DNA from 2 places in the Alysiella filiformis genome. Region 2 is predicted to be linked to the other one. Evidence: predicted binding sites of a transcription regulator. Region 2 holds the regulator's gene; the other holds the start of a gene.

What was found. The regulator FNR, encoded in region 2, switches genes on or off when oxygen is low (the NO sensors DNR and NnrR bind a similar motif). The targets are predictions, from matches to a motif close to TTGATNNNNATCAA.
Region 1: the regulator FNR is predicted to act here: its motif matches at 8,379-8,392, upstream of H3L97_RS06730 (ATP synthase subunit I).

Annotation. Positions count from the first base shown of each region.
Region 1 covers NZ_CP059564.1:1,355,083-1,366,813, forward strand. The annotation lists gene surE (5'/3'-nucleotidase SurE) at 1-696, shown strand, start outside; gene H3L97_RS12045 (hypothetical protein) at 760-885, shown strand; gene ccoG (cytochrome c oxidase accessory protein CcoG) at 1,047-2,480, shown strand; gene H3L97_RS06710 (FixH family protein) at 2,484-3,056, shown strand; gene H3L97_RS06715 (NADP-dependent malic enzyme) at 3,285-5,567, shown strand; gene H3L97_RS06720 (capsule biosynthesis protein) at 6,010-7,236, shown strand; gene H3L97_RS06725 (YebC/PmpR family DNA-binding transcriptional regulator) at 7,419-8,147, opposite strand; gene H3L97_RS06730 (ATP synthase subunit I) at 8,490-8,816, shown strand; gene atpB (F0F1 ATP synthase subunit A) at 8,806-9,672, shown strand; gene atpE (F0F1 ATP synthase subunit C) at 9,722-9,955, shown strand; gene H3L97_RS06745 (F0F1 ATP synthase subunit B) at 10,014-10,484, shown strand; gene H3L97_RS06750 (F0F1 ATP synthase subunit delta) at 10,489-11,037, shown strand; gene atpA (F0F1 ATP synthase subunit alpha) at 11,048-11,731, shown strand, end outside.
Region 2 covers NZ_CP059564.1:1,539,008-1,550,738, forward strand. The annotation lists gene H3L97_RS07650 (BrnA antitoxin family protein) at 1-44, shown strand, start outside; gene H3L97_RS07655 (branched-chain amino acid transaminase) at 146-1,090, shown strand; gene H3L97_RS07660 (type IV pilus twitching motility protein PilT) at 1,239-2,279, shown strand; gene H3L97_RS07665 (PilT/PilU family type 4a pilus ATPase) at 2,527-3,702, shown strand; gene H3L97_RS07670 (peroxiredoxin) at 3,801-4,241, shown strand; gene H3L97_RS07675 (5-(carboxyamino)imidazole ribonucleotide synthase) at 4,411-5,553, shown strand; gene fnr (fumarate/nitrate reduction transcriptional regulator Fnr) at 5,611-6,348, opposite strand; gene hemN (oxygen-independent coproporphyrinogen III oxidase) at 6,523-7,929, shown strand; gene cysK (cysteine synthase A) at 8,230-9,162, opposite strand; gene H3L97_RS07695 (hypothetical protein) at 9,363-9,500, shown strand; gene hscA (Fe-S protein assembly chaperone HscA) at 9,569-11,431, shown strand; gene H3L97_RS07705 (DASS family sodium-coupled anion symporter) at 11,499-11,731, opposite strand, start outside.

The DNA of each region.
Region 1 (11,731 bases), 180 kb from region 2:
CGTGTGGCGAGCGAATTTGCCAATGTGCGCGTGGTTGCCCCCGAACGCGACCGCAGTGGCGTGAGCAATTCGCTGACCCTAGACCGCCCCCTGCGCATCAGGCAGGCTGAAAACGGCTTTTATTTTGTGAGCGGCACCCCCACCGATTGCATTCATTTGGGTTTGCACGCGCTGACCGATTTTCAACCCGATTTGGTCATTTCAGGCGTGAACCACGGCGCAAACATGGGCGATGACACGCTCTATTCAGGCACGGTTGCCGCTGCCACCGAAGCCTATTTAATGGGCATCCCTGCCATTGCCTTTTCGCTCAACTCATCGCGTTTTGCCAGCTATGCCGACACGGTGGAACGTGCCGTGTGGACGGTGTTGTCGCACGTTTTGGCAACGCCGCCGAGCTTGCCCATTTTGTGGAATGTGAACATTCCAGCCGTGGCAGTGCATGAATTGCAAGGCTTTGAAATCACACGATTGGGGCGGCGACACCACACACAAAGCATCATTCCCGCCACCAACCCGCGCGGCGAAGACATTTACTGGATAGGCACAGTTGGCGAAGTGGCAGACAATGAAAGTGGTACCGATTTCGCCGCTTGCGAAGCAGGCAAAATCAGCATCACGCCCCTGCAAGTGGATTTGACCGCCCACAGCCAACGCGATGCGCTGAAAACCTTTTTTCAAAACATGAAGATGTGATTTTGGCTACGCAGAACCCCGTTTCAGGCAGCCTGAAAACCCATTTTTTAAGGATAAATACAAATGAAACAAACTTTAATTTTGGCAAGCATTCTGTTGGCATTAAACGGTTGCGCCTACACCCACACCAGCGTGCAAGCCAATAACAATGGCGTGTTTGGCGCGATTGGTTCAACCTATCGTTGGTAATGACACATTTTCAGGCAGCCTTGCGCTTTTGCTCCACTTTGGCAGGCTGCCTGAAATTTTTATTTCAATAGATGAAATTTATGCGCTAAAAAAACGGCAAAATAAGGCGTATAATGCCAAGTTATCCCACATATTCAAAAAAAATATAAAGGAACACAGCCATGTCTGAACCAGAAAACAAGCCCAAACCCGAAGTGAAAGAACAGGTGGTGCAACTTTACAAAAAAACCGAGCGCATTCACCCCAAAAAAGCCGATGGTAAATACGCCAATATCCGCATTTTCATGATAATTGCCACCCAGTTGTTTTTTTACGGTGTGCCGTGGTTGATGTGGAACGGTCGCCAAGCCGTGTGGTTTGACATTTTGGGGCGACATTTTTACATTTTCGGTATGGTGTTTGAGCCAGCCGATTTGCTCTATTTAACAGGATTGCTGATTGTGTCTGCCTTTGGTTTATTTTGGTGGACAACGGTGGCGGGGCGTTTGTGGTGCGGCTATTCCTGCCCACAAACCGTGTACACCGAAATCATGTTGTGGATAGACCACTTGGTAGAAGGCGACCGCAACAAACGCCTGAAATTGGACAAAGAACCTTGGCATTTCCGCAAAATCCGCATCAAATTAACCAAATATTTGCTGATTTTTGCCGTTGCCGCGTGGACAGGCATCACATTTGCAGGCTGGTTTACGCCAATTCGTGAATTTGTGCCAGCCATTTTCAACGGCACGGCAGGCAATGTGGCTTTGGGTACGGCGGCGGTGTATGGTCTCATCACATGGTTGTTTGGGCATATCATGCGTGAACAGGTTTGTTTGCACATGTGTCCTTATGCCCGTTTTCAAAGCGCGATGTTTGACCACGACACTTTGGTCATTTCCTACGACACGGCGCGTGGCGAACCACGCGGTGCGCGCAAGAAAAACGCCAAACCCGAGGACAAACCTTTGGGCGATTGCATTAACTGTATGGCGTGTGTGCAAGTGTGTCCTGTGGGCATAGACATTCGTGATGGCTTGCAATATCAATGTATTGGCTGCGCTGCCTGTATTGATGCGTGCAATGAAATCATGGATAAAATGAATTACCCACGCGGCTTAATCCGCTACACCACCGAAGCGGTGTTGCAACGCGAATACACCGATGCCGACATCAAAAAACGCCTGCTGCGTCCCAAAGTGGTGGGTTATGGTTTGGCGTTGGCATTGGCGGTGGTGGGTTTGATTGCAGGCGTGGCAACCCGTCAAACCATGCAAATTGACATCATCAAAGACCGTGGCGTGATGGTGCGTACCAACAAACAAGGTCTGCTGGAAAATGCTTACACCTTACACATCAGCAATGCCAGCGATGATGTGCAAATTGTTACCGCCAAAGTACAAGGTTTTGAAGACATTTACTTAACAGGGCTGCCTGAAAATGGCATTGCTGTGCCACCGCGTCAAATCATCAATGTGCCTGTGCAGGTTGCCACCCAGCCTGAATATGCGCGTAAAGGCAGCCACCCCATTGAGTTTACCTTCCAATATCGTTTGGAGCAGGGCGAGCAAGCCATACGCGAAATCCGAGAAAAAACCACCTTTATGGGAGAATAAAGCATGGCAAAAGAAACCGACCCTTTTTATAAACAGCCTGTATTTTGGATTTTGATGTCTGGACCCATTATTGTCATCATTGCGGCGTTTTTCACGTTTGGTTTGGCGCAAAGCAATGCCGCCGATTTGGTAACAGACGACTATTACAAAGACGGCAAACACATCAATTTGCACATTGAACGCGATGTGCAAGCGGTCAAACGCCAAATTGAAGCACAAGTGCTGATTAACCCCGAAGCCACATCAGCAAAAGTGTTTGTAAGTGGCGATTACGACCGCAAAGCCCCTTTGAAATTGCTGTTTATGCACCCCGCCAAAAAAAGCCTAGACCAAACCTTAACGTTAAAAGCCGATTCAGGCAGCGTGTCGGGCGACAAAACCGAATATGCGGTGCAATTTAATGCTTTGCCCAAAACCGTGCATTGGTATGTGCGTTTGGAAGATGAAGCTGGCGTGTGGAAGGTGGAAGAAAAATGGTTGCCCAGCCAAGGCTATGCCATCAATTTGAAACCGAATGTCAATGCGGTTAAAGTGTTGTCGCATGAAAAGGTGTCGGCGGCATCTGCGGTGCAGTAAAATGAAAGCTGCCTGAACGGGGATTCAGGCAGCTTTAAATATTGGTATCGCCATGGCAAATTGGCACTTTTTGTTTTACGGCAATCGGTTAAATTGAATTGCCTCATCAGTTTTTGTGATGATGAAAGCCATTTTTTCTTGGCTCACGGTCTTTCAGGCAGCCTGTAATAAGAGTACAATCGTTTTGATTTTCCCCTTTTGATTTTTTCACACAGAAAGACCCGAATTATGGACGAACATTTAAGAGAAGCAGCACTGAATTTCCACGAATTTCCCGTACCTGGCAAAATTCAAGTTGCGCCCACCAAGCCTTTGGCAACACAATATGATTTGTCTTTGGCGTATTCGCCAGGGGTTGCTGTGCCTTGCATGGAAATTCATGCCGACACCAGCAAGTCATATCGCTACACCGCGCGTGGCAATTTGGTGGCGGTGATTTCCAATGGTACAGCCGTATTGGGTTTGGGCAACATCGGGCCCGAAGCCAGCAAACCCGTTATGGAAGGCAAAGGCGTATTGTTCAAAAAATTCGCCAATATTGACGTGTTTGACATTGAAATCAACGAAACCGACCCCGACAAATTGGTGGAAATCATCGCCTCATTAGAACCCACCTTTGGCGGCATCAATTTGGAAGACATCAAAGCCCCAGAGTGTTTCTACATTGAAAAAAAATTGCGCGAACGTTGCAATATTCCCATTTTCCACGATGACCAACACGGCACAGCCATCATTACCGCCGCCGCCGTTTTGAACGCCTTGCGTTTTGTGGGCAAAAAAATTGAAGATGTTTCGCTGGTGTGTTCAGGTGCAGGTGCGGCAGCGATTGCGTGTTTGGATTTGCTCGTGGCTTTGGGCATGAAACGCGAAAACATGACCGTGTGCGATTCCAAAGGCGTGATTTACCAAACCCGCGAAGACCGCGAACGCATGGACGAAAGCAAAATTCGCTATGCCATTGCCGACAATGGTCAGCGCGTGTTGGGCGATGCGGTGGTGGGCAAAGACATTTTCTTGGGCTTGTCCAGCGCAAACGTGTTGCTGCCTGAAATGCTGAAAACCATGAATGCACAACCCATTGTGTTTGCCATGGCAAACCCCAATCCCGAAATTTGGCCGCCTGTTGCCAAAGAAGCGCGTCCCGATGTGATTATCGGCACGGGTCGCTCCGATTTCCCCAATCAAGTGAACAATGTGCTGTGTTTCCCTTTCATTTTCCGTGGCGCGTTGGACGTGGGCGCAAGCACCATCAACGAAGAAATGAAATTGGCAACCGTTCGTGCCATTGCCGATTTGGCGATGGAAGAATCCAACGATGTGGTGGCAGGCGCGTATGGCGATGCCAGCCTGAAATTCGGTGCAGAATATTTGATTCCCAAACCGTTTGACCCACGTTTGATTTCACGCATTGCCCCTGCTGTGGCGCAGGCAGCCATGGATTCTGGCGTGGCAACGCGCCCCATTAGCGATATGGGTGCCTACATTGACAAGCTCAATCAACAAATTGACAAAACCAGCCTGATTATGCGCCCCGTGTTTGCCCAAGCGCGTACCGACATCAAACGCATTGTGTTGGCAGAAGGCGAAGACGACCGCGTATTGCACGCCGCGCAGCAACTGGTAACACAAAAATGCGCTTACCCCATTTTGGTGGGTCGCAAAGACATCATTGAATCACGCATTGTCGCACAGGGTTTGACCATTCAGGCAGGCAAAGATTTTGATTTGGTGGATTTGGTGGACAATCCCCACTACGAAGAAAGCTGGAAACTTTACTACGAATTGCAACAACGCAAAGGCGTTACCCCAGAAATGGCGCGTAAACGTTTGATGGCAAACCACACGCTGATTGGTGCGATGATGGTGCGTTTGGGTCATGCCGATGGCATGGTGTGCGGCACAGTAGGGCGTTACCGCGACCATTTCAAAGTGTTGGAAGATGTGTTGGAATACGACAACGCACAAAACAACGCCTTTGCGATGAATGCCGTGATTACCAACAAAGGCAATTTCTTCATCACCGACACCTATGTTACCGACAACCCCACCGCCGAGCAGTTGGCGCATTGTGCTTACATGAGTGCCAATAAAATGAAATTGTTTGGCATTCAACCCAAAGTGGCGTTGATTTCCAATTCCAACTATGGCTCATTGCAAAATGCCGAATCGCGCAAAATGAGCGAGGCTTTGGCATTGTTGCGCTACATTGACCCCACTTTGGAAGTGGACGGCGAAATGCAAGCCGATTTGGCGTTTGACGAAAAAATGCGCAAACAGGTTTTCCCCGAAACCACGCTTTCAGGCAGCGCAAATCTGTTGGTGATGCCCAGTGTGGAAGCCGCCAACATCAGCTACAACATGATGTTGGCAAGCGCAACCAATGGCATTACCATTGGACCAATCCTGATGGGCTTAAACAAACCTGTACACATTGTTACGCCCATTTCCAATACACGCCGCATTGTGAACATGGCGGTGTTGGCGGCGGTTGATGCACAACGTGCCAAATAATTTGCTTTTTGTTTGACGCAAAGCTGCCTGACAGCCATTTTCAGGCAGCTTTTATCCTAGGGGCTAATGACAATTCGTTTCGCGATTGTTTTTTCATCAAAATCGCCAACTTCTGCGTCAAAAATACGCGCCAATGGGTGGCATTGACTCGCATTTTTTCCTTGAATTTGGCAATTTTGCCTGAAAAACCAACTTCGCGCCCAAATTGTCATTAGCCCCTATTTTTTAATGGATTATTCATGATATTGGGTCGGGGTGTAACCTCGTCCCAATCAGGGTAATGGCATGGGGCGATGCCTTATGTGTTGTCCTGTGTGTTGAAATGTTGCCCACAAAACGGTTTTACCCAGCTTTAACACAAGACAAATTCGGCTAATGGGCAAGTGTGTGTATAATTCGCAATCTATTTTTATTAAATTTTTAAATAAGAATCGTTTTTGTTATGTCCAGCGCAACCCTTTTGCCCAATTTATTCAGGCTGGCTGCCAATCGCCGCATTTTGTTGCTGCAAGGTCCCATTGGTGGTTTTTTTCGGCAGTTGGCGGATTGGCTCACGCAACGCCATTGTGAAGTGTTCAAAATCAACCTAAATTGTGGCGATGAGTTGTTTTATCCTGCCCACAGTCCACGCACCTTTGCTTATAAAGACAATTTGTCGGATTTTCACATTTATTTGCGTGATTTTATTCAGAAAAATCAAATTGATGCGGTGGTGTGTTTTGGCGACAATCGGGCTTATCACAACATTGCCAAGCAAATTTGCCAAACGCTGCCTGAAACCCAATTTTGGGTGTTTGAAGAAGGCTATTTTCGCCCATTTTGGGTTACTTTGGAGCAAACGGGCGTGAATGCCCATTCGCCTTTGCCACGCGATGCCGATTTTTTTGTGGCGCAGTTGCCACATTTGCCCAAACAAGCCGATTTGAATCCACCGCCTGTGCGTGGGGGATTTTTGCCTGTGGCGCAACTGGCAATGCGTTATTATGGCGCGATGTATTTTGGGCGGCGCGATTTTCCGAGCTATCGCCATCATCGTTTTCATGAAATTCCGCATTATGTGAAGTTGTGGCTGATTTCAGGCTGCAAACGCGCCTATTATGCCGTGAGCGAACGTTGGTTTGTGAACAAAATCAAACAGGGGCGATTTGGGCGATTTTTCGTTTTGCCCTTGCAGGTGTTCAACGACAGCCAAGTTCGCATACACAGCGATTTTGGCAGTGTGCGTGAATTTTTGTTGTATGTGTTGCAATCGTTTGCCCAGCATGCGCCCGACCACACCCAGTTGCTGATTAAACACCACCCCATGGACAGGGGGTTCATTGATTATGCCGATGACATTCGCCAATTTATCGCGCAACAGCCGCATTTAATTGGGCGCGTGCATTATGTGCATGATGTGCCTTTGCCCGTGTTTTTGCGCTACGGTGTGGGTATGGTAACGTTGAACAGCACCAGTGGCTTGTCTGCCCTGATTCACAATATGCCTGTGAAAGTGCTGGGGCGCGCCCATTACGATATGGCAGGTTTGACCGACCAACAAGATTTAGCCGATTTTTGGCACAAACCGCAAGCACCCAATGCCAAATTGTTTGAAGCCTACCGCGCTTATCATTTGAATATGACGCAAATTCACGGCAGTTTTTACAGTAAAGTGAACTTGCCAACATAAATCAAAGCTGCCTGAAACGCCAAAATGGGGCATTTCAGGCAGCTTTGATTTACGCTACAAAAATTCAGCATTAAGGTATTTGACTTACTTTTTTAAAAAGTCAGTCGCCAAAGGCAAAACTTTAATTTTGTAGCGCGGTAAAAAGGCAGCCTGAAAAGCCATTTCAGGCTGCACCGTTTGCCTTATTCATCAAAATGCAAAACCGCAGACGTGTACACATTTTGCACATCGTCCAAACTTTCCAAAGCGTCCAGCAATTTTTGCATTTTTGCTGCGTCATCGCCTGTCAAAACGGTTTCATTTTGCGCGCGCATGGTAACATCGCCATCAACCGAAGTGAAACCTGCCTGTTCCAAAGCCGCCTTAATGCCAGCCCAATCATTCGGGGCGGTAATCACTTCAATCACGCCTTCATCGTCCACAATCACATCTTCCGCGCCGGCTTCCAAAGCCGCTTCCATCAGCGCATCTTCATCGGCATCGGTAAACACCAAATAACCCTGATGCACGAAATTGAATGCCACGCAGCCGTCTGTGCCCAAATTGCCGCCATGTTTGGTAAAAGCATGGCGCACATCGGCAACCGTGCGCGTTTTGTTGTCGGTCATGCAATCCACCATTAAGGCAGCCCCGCCAATGCCATAGCCCTCATAGCGCAATTCAATGTAATCCACGCCTTCCAAATTGCCCGTGCCTTTGTCAATGGCGCGTTGCACATTGTCTTTGGGCATATTCGCGTCCCAAGCCTTGTCCATAGCCAAGCGCAAGCGAGGATTGGCAGCAGGGTCGCCACCGCCTTGCTTGGCAGCAACCGTGATTTCCTTGATTAATTTGGTAAAAATTTTGCCACGTTGTGCATCAACACGGGCTTTTTTGTGCTGAATGTTAGCCCATTTACTGTGTCCAGCCATAATCAAAATCCTTTGAATTAAGTCAAATAAAAGCATGATTTTAACATAATCGCCCCATAAGTTTCAGGCAGCCCTAACACAAAAACCACACCAATTAACACCAAATAACAGCAATTAAAAGATTTCAAACGAAAAAAATAAATAGAAATCCCAGATTAAGTCATGTAAAATGAAAGCCTTTGTAATTGATGAACTTAATTGCCCATGCTGTAAACAGCAAGCAAATAAGCATTGACGAAAATTAACATTTCTCTTGACGAAAACTCATGTTTTCTTTAATATTTGCATCATTTGAACAGCAGCGAAAAGTCAAATTTTATGAGTAAATTGCCAACAAGCCAAATGATGATTTTAGCTGTGTTGGTGCTGCTGGCTTATTTGTGGGGCGGTCAAAATTGGGCAATATCACTGCTGTTGGGCGGTTTGTCCTACACCTTGCCCACCTTATTGGCAGTTTATGTGGTACACAGATTAAAGCCCTATCCCCAGTTGGCTGGTGTCTCATTTATGGTATCCGCAGGTTTGAAAATCACACTTGCGCTCATTTTAATGGTCAGCTCATTTTTGATTTATCCGAAAATGCACTTTTTGTCCTTTTTTGTCGGATTGCTGGCTGTAAGTCATTTGGTTTTTTTATTTTTTTTGAAGGTTTATCGTTATGGCAGGTGAAACAGTTACTTCTGCGGATTACATCAAACACCACTTACAAAGCTTAACCAGTCTAACCGATGTAACGCAAGGGCAAGGTTTACAAAATATTGCCGATTTTTCATATATCAATTTAGATGCCGTTTTTTACTCCATTTTGTTGGGTGTATTGGGTAGCTACATTTTATTCCGTGGTGCAAAAGCCGCCACAGCAGGTGTGCCAAATCGTTTTCAGGCAGCCATAGAATTGTTGTACGAATTTGTAGATGACATGTGCAAAAGCATCATTCATCAAGAATCATCACGCAAAGTGGTTGCGCCATTGGGTTTGGCATTGTTTGTGTGGATTTTCCTGATGAACGCCATGGATTTACTGCCTGTTGATTTATTGCCACGCATTTGGCAGGGCATGACAGGCGAACACCATGCCTTGTTGCGTGTTGTACCAACGGCCGATTTGAACACATCATTGGCATTGGCAATTGGTGTTTTGTTGTTCTGTATTTATTATAGCGTTAAAATCAAAGGCTTGGGTGGCTGGATTCATGAATTGTTTACCGCACCATTTGGTGTGTGGTTGGCACCCGCTAACTTCATTTTGAATATTTTGGAATTTTTATCCAAAACCGTTTCGCACGGTATGCGGTTATTTGGTAATATGTATGCAGGCGAATTGGTATTTTTGCTGATTGCGCTTTTGGGTGGTGCTTGGGGTGCTTCAGGCAGCGTAGGCTTAATGGATCCTGTTTTGTTCATCTTCCATATTATTGCAGGTGCAGCTTGGGCGATTTTCCACATTTTGATTATTACCCTACAAGCATTTATTTTCATGGCATTGACTTTTGTTTACATCGGTCAAGCTCATGACCACCACTAAACCAACTTTTTCCTTTCTTTTTCAACCTTTCCTTTGAGGAGTTTAAAACATGGGTCTGATTGCTATTGCATGTGGCTTGATTGTGGCTTTGGGCGCATTGGGTGCGTCAATCGGTATCGCTATGGTAGGTTCTAAATACTTGGAATCTTCTGCGCGTCAGCCTGAATTGATTGGTCCATTGCAAACTAAATTGTTCTTGATTGCTGGTCTGATTGACGCTGCGTTCTTGATTGGTGTTGCCATCGCCTTGTTGTTTGCTTTCGTTAATCCGTTCGGTGGCTAATTCCGTGTGCATATGTTATGCACGGATTTGATTAACCCTGATACGAAGGTTAAATAAAGTGAATTTAAATGTAACTTTAATTGCGCAATTGATTGTTTTTGCTATTTTGGTTAGTTTTACAATTAAATATGTATGGCCACCAATCGCAAAAGCACTTGATGAGCGCGCCGATAAAATCGCAGAAGGCTTGGCTGCAGCCGAGCGCGGTAAAAGTGATTTTGAGCAGGCTGAAAAGAAAGTTGCAGAACTCTTGGCAGAAGGTCGCGCACAGGTTGCCGAAATGGTAGGTAATGCTGAAAAACGAGCAAATCAACTGGTTGAAGAGGCAAAAAGCCAAGCTGAAACAGAAGCTGCTCGTATTACAGCACAAGCAAAAGCGGATGTGGAGCAAGAAATCAACCGCGCCCGCGAAACCTTGCGCGAGCAAGTTGCAACATTGGCAGTAAAAGGTGCAGAAGCTATTTTACGTCGTGAAGTAGATGAAGCACAACATGCCAAAATGTTGAGTGCCTTAAAACAGGAGCTTTAAGCTTATGATTGAGTTCGCAACTGTTGCTCGCCCTTATGCAAAAGCCTTATTTCAACTTGCTACCGAAACAGAGCAAGTTGAAAACTGGCTGGGCAGTCTTGCAGAACTGGCTTGGCTGATGCAACAATCCACAGTGGTTGATGCACTCAGCCAAGTTGATAAAAACAGTACAGAACAAGCAAGCGAATTATTGGCTTTATTGAGTAACACCAAAATTGCCAAAAATAAAGAGTTTAAAAGTTTTGTACAAGTGGTTGCGCAAGAAAAAAGATTGGCTGTTCTGCCTGAAATTTATGCTCAATACAAAAGTTTATCATTGGCTGGTAATCACACAAAAGAAGCGATTGTTTACACAGCTTACGAAATTGCCAGCGAAGGTCAAAGAGCAAAAATCATCAGCGATTTGGAACAACATTTTAATACACGTTTGCAAGCTACCTTTAAATTGGCACCCGAATTGATTGGGGGCATTAAAGTAGAAGTGGACGACCAAGTATTGGATTTGTCGGTACAAGCCAAATTACAGGCTTTATATACGACTTTGACAAATTAGGAGAGTTTTCATGCAGCTTAATCCTGCTGAAATCAGTGATTTGCTGAAAGCCAAAATTGAAAACTTGAATAATACCAAACAAGAAGTTCGTACTCGTGGTACGGTTATCTCTGTAACAGATGGTATTGTTCGGGTGCATGGCTTGTCAGATGTAATGCAAGGCGAAATGCTGGAATTTCCAGATAATACTTTCGGCTTAGCGATGAATTTGGAACGTGATTCAGTTGGCGCAGTGGTACTGGGTGAATATGAACACATCAAAGAAGGCGATGAAGTGAAATGCACAGGTCGCATCTTGGAAGTGCCGATTGGTCGCGAGTTGGTAGGTCGTGTTGTGAATGCTTTGGGTCAGCCCATTGATGGTAAAGGTCCAATCAATACCAGCAAAACAGCACCTATTGAAAAAATTGCGCCGGGCGTGATTGCGCGTCAATCCGTTGACCAGCCTATGCAAACTGGCATTAAAGCAATTGATTCAATGGTTCCAGTTGGACGCGGTCAGCGTGAATTGATTATTGGCGACCGTCAAACTGGTAAAACGGCGGTTGCTTTGGACGCGATTGTCAATCAAAAAGGCACAGGCGTTGTTTGTATTTATGTGGCTGTGGGTCAAAAAGCCTCTTCCATTGCCAACGTGGTTCGCAAATTGGAAGAACACGGTGCAATGGCGCACACCATCGTGGTGGCAGCAACT
Region 2 (11,731 bases):
CGCGAATCAATGAAGTGTTGTTGCGCCATGTGCAGCAATCTTAAAAATACATTCAGGCAGCCTTTTGCCATATTGTTTAAACAGTAATGCTGCCTGAAACACATCTTTCTCCATTTTTAAACAACCATTATTCAAAGGAATCTGTATGAGCGCACCCACCCCCACCGTTGCATTGAGCGACCGCGATGGCAAAATTTGGTACAACGGCGAATTGGTTGATTGGCGCAATGCCCAAACCCACGTTTTGACCCACACCTTGCACTATGGCATGGGCGTGTTTGAAGGCGTACGCGCCTACGAAACCCCAAAAGGCGCAGCCATTTTCCGTTTGCAAGACCACACCAACCGCCTGTTCAATTCAGCCAAAATCGTGGGCATGAATTTGCCCTTTACCAAAGAACAAATCAACCAAGCACACATTGATGTGGTTAAAGCCAATGGTTTGACATCGTGCTATTTCCGCCCCATGGCGTTTTACGGTTCGTTCAAATTGGGCATTGCCCCCAAAGCCGATGATGTGCAAATGATTGTTGCGGCATGGGCTTGGGGCGCGTATTTGGGCGAAGAAGGTTTGCGTAAAGGCATTCGTTGCAAAATCAGCAGCTTCACGCGCCATCACCCCAATGTAACCATGATTAAAGCCAAAGCCAATGGCAACTACATGAACTCCATCATGGCAAATACCGAAGCCCATCAAAGCGGCTACGATGAAGCCATTTTGTTGGACGCGGCTGGTTATGTTGCCGAAGGTTCGGGCGAAAACATTTTCGTGATTAAAGATGGCGTGTTGTACACCCCCGCTTTGGACGTGGCTTTGGACGGCATCACACGCCGCACCGTAATGGAAATTGCCACCGCCATGGGCGTGAAAGTGGTTGAAAAACGCATCACGCGCGATGAGTTGTATGTTGCCGATGAAGTGTTCTTCACAGGCACTGCCGCCGAAGTTACCCCAATCCGCGAAATCGACAACCGTCAAATCGGCATTGGCGAACGTGGCGAATTAACCACAGAAATCCAAAAACGCTTTTTTGACATCGTTCAAGGACGCAATCCCGACTACGAACATTATCTGACTTATGTAGGATAATCCCCAAAACGCACTTTCAGGCAGCCTGAACGTGCGTTTTTGCCTTAAATTAGGCAAATTATGTGGAATTGGGCTTATCAAAAGGCGCAAATTTCTTTACAATAACCCCAATTTGAACAATTACCGATAAGTGATTTAAACCATGTCCATGCAAATTACCGACCTTTTGGCGTTTGGTGTGAAAAACAAAGCATCTGACTTGCATTTGTCCGCAGGTTTGCCCCCCATGATTCGCGTTCATGGCGACATTCGCCGCATCAATCTGCCTGAAATGAGTGCAGAAGATGTGGGAAACATGATTAGTTCAGTGATGAACGACTTGAATCGCAAAAATTACCAACAAAATTTGGAAACCGACTTTTCATTTGAATTGCCCAATGTGGCACGTTTTCGTGTGAATGCGTTCAACACCAATCGCGGGCCAGCCGCCGTGTTCCGTACCATTCCCAGCAAAGTTTTGACTTTGGAAGAATTGAAAGCACCGCGTGTGTTCCAAAAAATTGCCGAAACCCCACGCGGTTTGGTGCTGGTAACAGGGCCTACGGGTTCAGGTAAATCCACCACCTTGGCGGCGATGATTGACTATGTGAACCAAAACGAACCCGCCCACATTTTGACCATTGAAGACCCGATTGAGTTTGTGCATCAATCCAAAAAATCGCTGATTAACCAACGCGAATTGCACGAACACACCCACAGTTTTGCCAACGCGCTGAAATCGGCATTGCGTGAAGACCCCGACATCATCTTGGTGGGCGAGATGCGCGACCCCGAAACCATTGGTTTGGCATTGACCGCCGCCGAAACGGGACACTTGGTATTTGGCACTTTGCACACCACCAGCGCAACCAAAACCGTAGACCGTATCATTGACGTGTTCCCAGCAGGCGAAAAAGAGATGGTGCGCTCCATGTTGTCGGAATCTTTGCGTGCCGTTATCGCGCAAACGCTGCTGAAAACCAAAGACGGTAAAGGTCGTGTTGCCGCCCATGAAATCATGATTGCCAATGCCGCGATTCGTAACTTGATTCGTGAAAACAAAATCGCACAAATGAACTCCGTATTGCAAACAGGTCAAAACTACGGCATGCAGACACTGGACCAGTGCTTGCAAGATTTGGTACGCCGCAACATCATTTCTTTGGAAGACGCGCGCGCCAAAGCCCAAAACCCCGATATGATTAACTGATTTTTTCAGGCAGCCTGAAAAGAAACCGAATCATTCATATTGTTTAAAAAATCATCATCATGAAAGAGTTAAAGTCATGAGTGAACAAAATAAACCCGATGTGGCAGCCCTGTTGTCAGGTTTGGTTAATGATTACAAAAACACCCACCCCGAACTTGCCGCCAAAGAACGCGCACAAGCACGCATGGCAGCCAGCGAAGCCGTTTCGCGTGGCGAAATGCCCGCAGTTGGGGGCATGGGTGCAGGTATGCCCATGGGTGGTGGCATGGCTGGGCAAGCCCCCATGTTGGGTGGTACAGCACAGTTGCACCCTTTGTTGGAAAAAATGGCTGCCGAGTGTGAAAAACGCTTGGCATCGGATATTTTCATCAGCGCAGGTTTTCCGCCATCGTTCAAAATCAATGGCGAATTGATTCCTGTGCCATTGAAACCCTTGTCGTCTTCTGATACGCAAATGCTGGTGTATTCCACCATGGCACCCGACCAACGCATCAAATTTGACAAAGAATTGGAATTGAACTATTCGGTTATGTCGTCAGCAGGTGTGCGTTTCCGTGTGAATGCTTATCACGAGCAAGGTCGCGTGGGCATGGTGTGGCGGCGCATTACCACCAAAATTTTGACGGTGGACGATTTGCAATTACCACAAGGTTTGAAAGAATTGGCAATGCAGCCACGCGGCTTGCTGATTTTGGCAGGTGCAACGGGTTCGGGTAAATCCACTTCCATGGCGGCGATGTTGGACTGGCGCAACAAACACGCGGCAGGTCATATTGTTACCATTGAAGACCCTGTGGAATATTTGCACAAACCGATTAAATCCATTTTCACGCAGCGCGAATTGGGCGTGGACACCAATTCTTGGTCTATGGCGGTGCAATCTGCCATGCGTCAAGCACCAGACGTGGTGTGTGTGGGCGAGGTGCGTAACGAACACACCATGGAATATGCCTTGCAACTGGCACAAACGGGACACTTGTGTATTTTCACGATTCACGCCAACAATGCCGTGCAAACCATTGAGCGGATTATGAACTTCTATCCCGAAGAGCGTCATCAGCAGGTGTTGATGGACTTGGCTTTGAACGTGGTGGGCATCATTGGTCAGCGTTTGGCGCGTTTGAAAGAGGGCGGTCGCACGGCGATTGTGGATTTGCTGATTAACACGCCTGCCATGCAAGACCATATTTTCAAAGGCGAATTGATGGAAGCCATGTCGTTGATGAATCGTTCGGAAGTGGACGGTATGCAAACGTTTGACCAAGATTTGTTCCGTTTGTACACCGAAGGGCGCATTACTTATGATGAAGCCTTGCGCCAAGCTGAATCGGTGAACGACTTGCGTTTGCGCATTAAGTTGTGGGAAGAGGGCAATGCCGAAACCCATATCTTTGAACGTGTGAATGAATTGACTTTTAACTGATTCTAAAATCGCAACCGCAAGACTGATTTGGGTTTGCGGTTGTTGTTTTTCAGGCAGCCTGAAAACCCATTTTCCCCATTTTATTAAGGACAGCAATCATGCCCTTTTCTCTTCCTTCATCAAGCGGCGAAGTGTTTGACGCGGCACAACATTTGCCTTTGATTGTCTATTTTTACCCCAAAGACCACACCGCAGGTTGCACCACCGAAGGCTTGGATTTCAACCATTTGCTGCCTGAATTTCGCGCATTGGGTTACACGGTGGTCGGCATTTCGCGCGACAGCGTCAAAACCCACCAAAATTTTTGCGCGAAACAGGGCTTTCAATTTGAATTGTTGAGCGATACAGATGAAAGTGTGTGCAAACAATTTGATGTGTTGAAATTGAAAAAAATGTATGGAAAAGAACATCTTGGTGTTGAGCGCAGCACTTTTGTTTTGAATGAACAAGGCGAGATTGTCCACGAATGGCGCAAGGTAAAAGTTGCCAATCACGCGCAAGAAGTGCTGGATACCGTGAAACGCATTCAGGCTGCCTGAAATCAGTAGGGTGCAGCAATCTCTCTCCCTCTCCCTGTGGGAGAGGGCTGGGGAGAGGGGGCTTTAATCTTAAAATTTACCCTCTCCCTAACCCTCTCCCACAGGGAGAGGGGACAGTATAGTGGCACTTTTCAGGCTGCCTGAAAATAAACAAAAAAGGTTTAAACCAATGAAAATAAATCCAATTTTACCGCCAGCCATGTTGGGCATTTTGGGCGGTGGGCAGTTGGGCAGTATGTTCACAATGGCTGCAAAAACAATGGGTTATCGCGTTACTGTGCTTGACCCTGACCCGAATGCGCCTGCTGCACGTTTTGCCGATGTGCATTTGTGTGCGGCATTTGATGATGCCAATGCTTTGAAAGAATTGGCAAAATGTGCCGCCATCACCACCGAATTTGAAAATGTGAACGCCCAAGCCATGCGCGATTTGGCGCAACACACGCGCGTGTCGCCAAGCGGCGATTGTGTGGCGATTGCCCAAAATCGCATTTTGGAAAAACAATGGATACGCCAAGCGGGTTTGCAAACTGCACCTTATCAAGTCATTGAAAAAGAAGAAGATATTGGCGAACAAAGTTTGCCCTATTTATCGGGGATTTTGAAAACCGCCACTTTGGGTTATGACGGCAAGGGGCAAATTCGCGTGAACACGCTGCCTGAATTGCGGGCGGCATTTGCGGCGCATTGCGGTGTGCCTTGTGTTTTGGAGCGGCTGGTGGATTTGCGTGCGGAAATTTCTGTAATTGTGTGCCGTTTGAACGATGATGAAATTGCCACGTTTGACCCTGCCGAAAATCATCATGAAAATGGCATTTTGGCGTATTCCATTGTGCCAGCGCGGCTGCCTGAAACGCTGCAAAATCAAGCGCGTGGCATGGCAATTCGTTTGGCGAATGAGTTGGATTATGTGGGCGTGTTGGCGGTGGAAATGTTTGTGGTGGGCGATGAAGCCCATTTGCTGGTTAATGAGATTGCGCCGCGTCCACACAATAGCGGTCATCACACGATAGATGCTTGTTTATCCAGCCAATTTCAGCAGCAGGTGCGGCTGATGTGCGGTTTGCCGCCTGCGAAAACCGATTTGCTGTCGGCGTGTTGCATGGCGAATATTTTGGGCGATGTGTGGGGCGAAAATGGCAGTGAACCGAATTGGCAAGCGGTTTTCAGGCAGCCTGAAACGCATTTGCATTTGTATGGCAAAACGCAAGCAAGGGCAGGGCGCAAAATGGGGCATTTTACCGTGTTGGCAGACCACGCCAATCGCGCATTTGATTTGGCAAAACAAGCACATGGCGAATTGAGAAAATGACAAAAAGGCGGATAATGGCATTTTATCCGCCTTTTTGTGTTTTCAGGCTGCCTGAAATCAAATCACATCGGATTTACCCGAGCAGCCTGCCACCAAATCTTTCAATGCACGGGCTTGCAAAATTTGAATGTGTTTGTGTTCCACCGAAATCCAGCCTTCTTGGTTGAAACGCGACAAGGTTCGGCTGACCGTTTCCAGTTTCAAACCCAAATAGCTGCCAATTTCCTCGCGCGACATACGCAAAATGAAATCGTTGGCGGCAAAACCGCGCGTTTGCAAACGTTGTGATAAATTCAGCAAAAATGCCGCCAAACGCTCTTCGGCGCGCATATTGCCCAACATCATCATCACATTTTGGTCGCGTATGATTTCTCGGCTCATCAGGCGCATAAAATGCGTTTGCAGGCTGGGTACGCGCTTGACCAAATCTTCCATACGCGCAAAGGGCAATTCACACACTTCGCTGTCTTCCAGCGCAATGGCATCGTTGATGTAGATGTTGTTGCCGATGCCGTCCATGCCCATCAGTTCGCCCGACATGAAAAAGCCCGTAACTTGGTCGCGCCCATCTTGCGTGCCAACGGTGGTTTTGAAAAAGCCCGTGCGTATGGCAAACAGCGACACAAAAGTTTCGCCAGCGTGAAACAGGTAATCGCCTTTTTTTAAGCGGCGACTTTGGCGAATCACGCTATTGAGTTGTTCCAAATCGTGTTTGTGTAAACCAACAGGCAGGCAAAGTTCGCGTAATGAACATTCTGAACACTGGGTTTTGATGTGCAAAATTGGGTTCGCCATGATGAATTTAAGCCCATTTTTCAAAAATTTTTAAAAACAAATACACAGAACGGCTGATTTTGATACAAATCAAAGCGAGTATATTTAAATCGCGCTATTTTAACAAATTTTCCCCAAATTCGCCCAAAATCTTTAAAATAGCCTTTCTTAAAATGAAAACCGATACACAAATCCATGAAAACAATCACAATTACACAAGAAAATCACACGCTGTTTGATTTTGACCGCGATTTAATCGCCAGTTTGCCTGCCAGTGGTCCACGTTACACATCGTATCCCACCGCCGACCGCTTTCATGTGGGTTTCAGGCAGCCTGAATATGAAAACACTTTGGCAAAAACCTTTAAAAACAATCTTGAACCTGTTTCATTGTATGTGCATATTCCGTTTTGCAATGTGATTTGCTACTACTGCGGCTGCAATAAAGTCATCACCAAAGACACGCGCAAAGCCGATGAATATTTGCTTTATTTGGAAAAAGAAATGGCTTTGCTGCAACCGCATTTGCACGGCAAACGCCCTTTGGCGCAACTGCATTTTGGTGGCGGCACCCCCACTTTTTTGAACGATGAACAGTTGGAGCGCGTGTTCAAAATGATACGCGAACATTTTGAATTGCTGCCCGATGGCGAATATTCCATTGAAATTGACCCGCGCAAAGTCAGCCGTGAAAGCGTGTTCAAATTGGGCAAATTGGGTTTCAATCGCATGAGCGTGGGCATTCAGGATTTTGACCCCAAAGTTCAGGCAGCCGTAAACCGCATTCAAACCGTTGAAGAAACAAAAGAAGTGATAGACGCGGCGCGTGAGGCAGGTTTCAAATCCATCAGCGTGGATTTGATTTACGGCTTGCCACACCAAACGGTGGAAAGCATCAAACCCACTTTGGATACGGTGCTGTCGGAACTCAATCCCGACCGTTTGGCTTTGTATCATTACGCGCATTTGCCGCACATTTTTAAGCCACAACGCCGCATTGACACCAATGCCGTGCCGTCTAGCGAAGAAAAATTGGACATTTTGCAATATGCCGTGCATTTGTTGGACGAAAAAGGCTATGTTTTCATTGGCATGGACCATTTTGCCAAACCCGAAGATGAGCTTGCCATTGCGCTGAAACAAGGGCGATTGCAACGCAATTTCCAAGGCTATTCCACCCATGCCGATTGCGATTTGGTGGCGATTGGTGTGAGCAGCATTGGCAAGGTGGGCAACACATACAGCCAAAATGAAAAAGAGTTGCCCGAATATTATGCCGCTTTGGATGCAGGACATTTGCCCATTTTGCGCGGCTATGAGTTGAACGATGACGATGTGTTGCGCCGCCAAATCATTCAAGATTTGATGTGCCGTTTTGCGCTGGAATTGTCGGAATATGGGGTTGATTTTGCGGATTATTTTGCCGATGAAATGCACGATTTGGGCAATATGGCAAAACTCGGCTTGATTGAGTGGAATGCGGTTTCAGGCAGCCTGAAAGTAACGCCCAAAGGTCGTTTTTTGATTCGCAATATTGCCATGATTTTTGATTACCACTTGCGCCACAAAGAAACGCAAGCCAAATATTCGCAAACGGTGTAAAAAAACAGGCTGAAACCTGTGCAAAACCCACTTTTAAATTGATGTAGGGGCGGATTTTATATCCGCCCCTTTTCAATTTAGGTTTCATGCATTTCAAAATAGGACAAGTGTAGGGTGCAACTTGTTGCACCATTTTCCTGATAAAACATGGATTTGGTGCAACAAGTTGCACCCTACATGGTGTTTCATTTTGTATTGATAAAAATAAAAATTTCTGCAAGTTTAAACAGGGCAGATATGAAATCTGCCCCTACGAATTGAGTTTTGCAAAAGTTTCAGGCAGCCTGAAATCCAATTCAATTATGCCAAATCTTGAAACAAAGGCGTGGACAAATAACGTTCGCCATAAGAAGGCAACACCACCACAATCAATTTGCCTGCATTTTCAGGTTTGGCAGCCAACTGCAATGCCGCCCACACCGCCGCACCCGATGAAATGCCCACCAGCACACCCTCTTTTTGCGCCATATCACGCGCGGTGGCAAAAGCCGCCTCGTTGGGTACTTGAATGATGCCGTCATACACTGCCGTGTTCAATGCTTTGGGGATAAAGCCTGCGCCAATGCCCTGAATGGGGTGAGGTCCTTTTTGTCCACCGCTCAACACGGGCGAGGCTTCTGGCTCAACCGCAAAAACCTGCACATTGGGGTTTTTCGCTTTCAGGGTTTCGCCCACGCCAGTGATGGTGCCGCCTGTGCCAACGCCAGCCACGAAAATGTCCACTTTACCGTCTGTGTCGCGCCAAATTTCTTCGGCGGTGGTGTGGCGGTGGATTTCGGGATTGGCAGGATTTTCAAACTGTTGTGGCATAAAATACACATCAGGATTGCTGTTTACCAATTCTTGTGCTTTGGCAATCGCACCGCCCATGCCTTCGGAGGCAGGGGTCAAAACCAATTCTGCACCGTAAGCGCGTAAAAGCATACGGCGTTCTTGGCTCATGCTTTCGGGCATGGTAATGACCAATTTGTAGCCTTTTGCCGCGCAAACCATTGCCAAGCCAATGCCTGTGTTGCCCGAAGTGGGTTCAACAATAATGGTATTGGCTTTGATTTTGCCTGCTTTTTCGGCATCGGCAATCATGGCGGCGGCAATGCGGTCTTTCACGCTGCTGGCTGGATTGAAAAATTCCAATTTGGCAACGATTTTGGCAGGCAAATTTTCGCTGACGCGATTGAGTTGCACCAAAGGGGTGTTGCCGATTAAGTCGGTGATGTTGTTGGCAATATTCATCTTTTCCAAATCCTTATTCTTGATAAAAAAACAAATGGCATTCTAAAAGCAAAGCAGGCAAAAAACAAATAATTTATCTGACTTTGGTTTAGAAGTGGTACTTCTAAATGGCAAAAAATGCGCTAAATAACGCGAATTCGGGATAAAAGTGATTGATAAATTGAAGTAACTTTACCCCCTCTCATTGTGGAAGAGGGTATGTGTTCAACAAGACCTCTCTCCAATTCTCTCCCATAGGGATAGAGAGCTGGTTTGTTGGCAAATTAACCGTTACTTACCCCAAGTTCACGTTAAATAAAGACAAACAGCCCCATAAATCCACTTTTCAGGCTGCCTGAAAAACCGACAAATGCACTCAACAATGCTAAAATACGCACCGTTAAAAATACACATCAAGGAACAAATCATGGCTTTATTGCAAATTGCCGAACCGAATATGTCTGCTGCGCCCCATCAACACCGTTTGGCGGTGGGCATTGATTTGGGGACGACCAACAGCTTGGTTGCCACCGTTAAAAGCGGTGCAGCGAGCTGTTTGCCAGATGAAACAGGTGCGGTTGCCGTGCCATCGGTGGTGCGTTATTTGGGCGATGATAATGCGGTTGTGGGAAAAAAAGCCCTTGAACAACAAAAACTTGACCCGCAAAACACCATTTCATCTGCCAAACGTTTAATTGGGCGCACACTGCCTGAAATTGACACCACGCATTTGCCCTATCGTTTTGGCGCGTCAGACAAAATCATTGAATTGCAAACCAAAAATGGTTTAAAAACCCCCATTGAAGTGTCTGCCGACATTTTGCGTGTGTTGAAAGACCGTGCCGAGCAATCGTTGGGGGGCGATTTGGTGGGCGCGGTGATTACCGTGCCAGCCTATTTTGATGACGCGCAACGCCAAGCCACCAAAGACGCGGCACGTTTGGCAGGTTTGAACGTGTTGCGTTTGCTCAACGAACCCACCGCCGCCGCCATTGCCTACGGTTTGGACAACGCCGCCGAAGGCACGTTTGTGGTGTACGATTTGGGTGGCGGCACGTTTGACGTTTCCGTGTTGCAGCTTTCCAAAGGCTTGTTTGAAGTGAAGGCAACGGGTGGCAATTCTGCTTTGGGTGGCGATGATTTTGACCACCGCTTGTTTTGCCATATTGTTGAAAAACATCAACTTTCCATTACCGATGAACGCGATGTGCAACTGTTGTTTGGTTTGGTTCGCGCTGCCAAAGAAGCGTTGAGCAGGCTGCCTGAAACCGAAATCGCCACCGAATTGCAAGACGGTACGCCACTTCGCACCGTCATCACACGCGCTGAATTTCACGCGTTGACCCAGCATTTGGTCGCCAAAACCCTTGAACCTGTTAAGCAAGCCCTGAAAGACGCTGGCGTGTCCAAATCCGACATCAAAGGCGTGATTATGGTGGGCGGTGCCACGCGCATGTTGCACGTTCAACAGGCGGTGGGCGCGTTTTTTGGGCAAACGCCACTCAATAATTTGAATCCCGATGAGGTGGTGGCTTTGGGTGCAGCCATGCAAGCCAATGTTTTGGCTGGCAATAAAAACGATGGCGAATGGCTGTTGTTGGACGTAACACCGCTTTCTTTGGGCTTGGAAACGTATGGCGGGCTGGCTGAAAAAATCATTCCGCGCAACAGCACTTTGCCCACCGCGCGCGCCCAAGAATTTACCACTTTCAAAGACGGTCAAACCGCCATGACCATTCATGTGGTGCAGGGCGAACGCGAATTGGTTTCAGACTGCCGCAGTTTGGCGAAATTCACTTTGCGTGGCATTCCGCCCATGGTGGCTGGCGCGGCGCGGATTCGCGTTACGTTTCAGGTAGATGCCGATGGTTTGTTGTCGGTGTCGGCGCGTGAGCAAACCACAGGCGTTCAAGCGCAAATTGAAGTGAAACCATCTTACGGTTTGGACGATGACACGATTATGAATATGTTGCGCGACAGCATGAGCAACGCCAAAGACGATGCCATTGCCCGCGCCCGTGCCGAAGCCAAAGTGGAGGCAGAAGGCTTGATTGGCGCAATTCAGGCAGCCCTAACTTTGGACAGCGATTTATTGAGTGCCGATGAAATCCAAAAAATCAATGGTTTAATGGATAAGTTGAACGCCAGTTTGCCCACGCACACCGCCGAGCAAATCCGCGCGATGATTCACGATTTGTCGCACGCCACCGATGATTTTGCCGCCAAACGCATGGACAGAAACATTCAGCGCATGTTGCAAGGGCAAAATGTGGCGGATTTGAATGTTTGATTGTGTATGAAATGGTTTCAGGCAGCCCAACACCAAATTGGGCTGCCTGAACATTTGATTGATGCGTTTACCAATAATTCAAGATTTTCCACCACACGCCGCCAACCACGGCAAACACGATGAAATTGACCACGCTCATGATGAAACCTGCTTTCCACCATTCACCCATGGTGGTGTAGCCCGAACCAAACACAACGGGCGATGTGCCTGTGGCGTAGTGGGTCAAACTCATCATCAGGCTGGACGCAGCCGCAAACATCAAAGCCGTGAGCATGGGTGGCGAACCCAAAGAAATGGCTG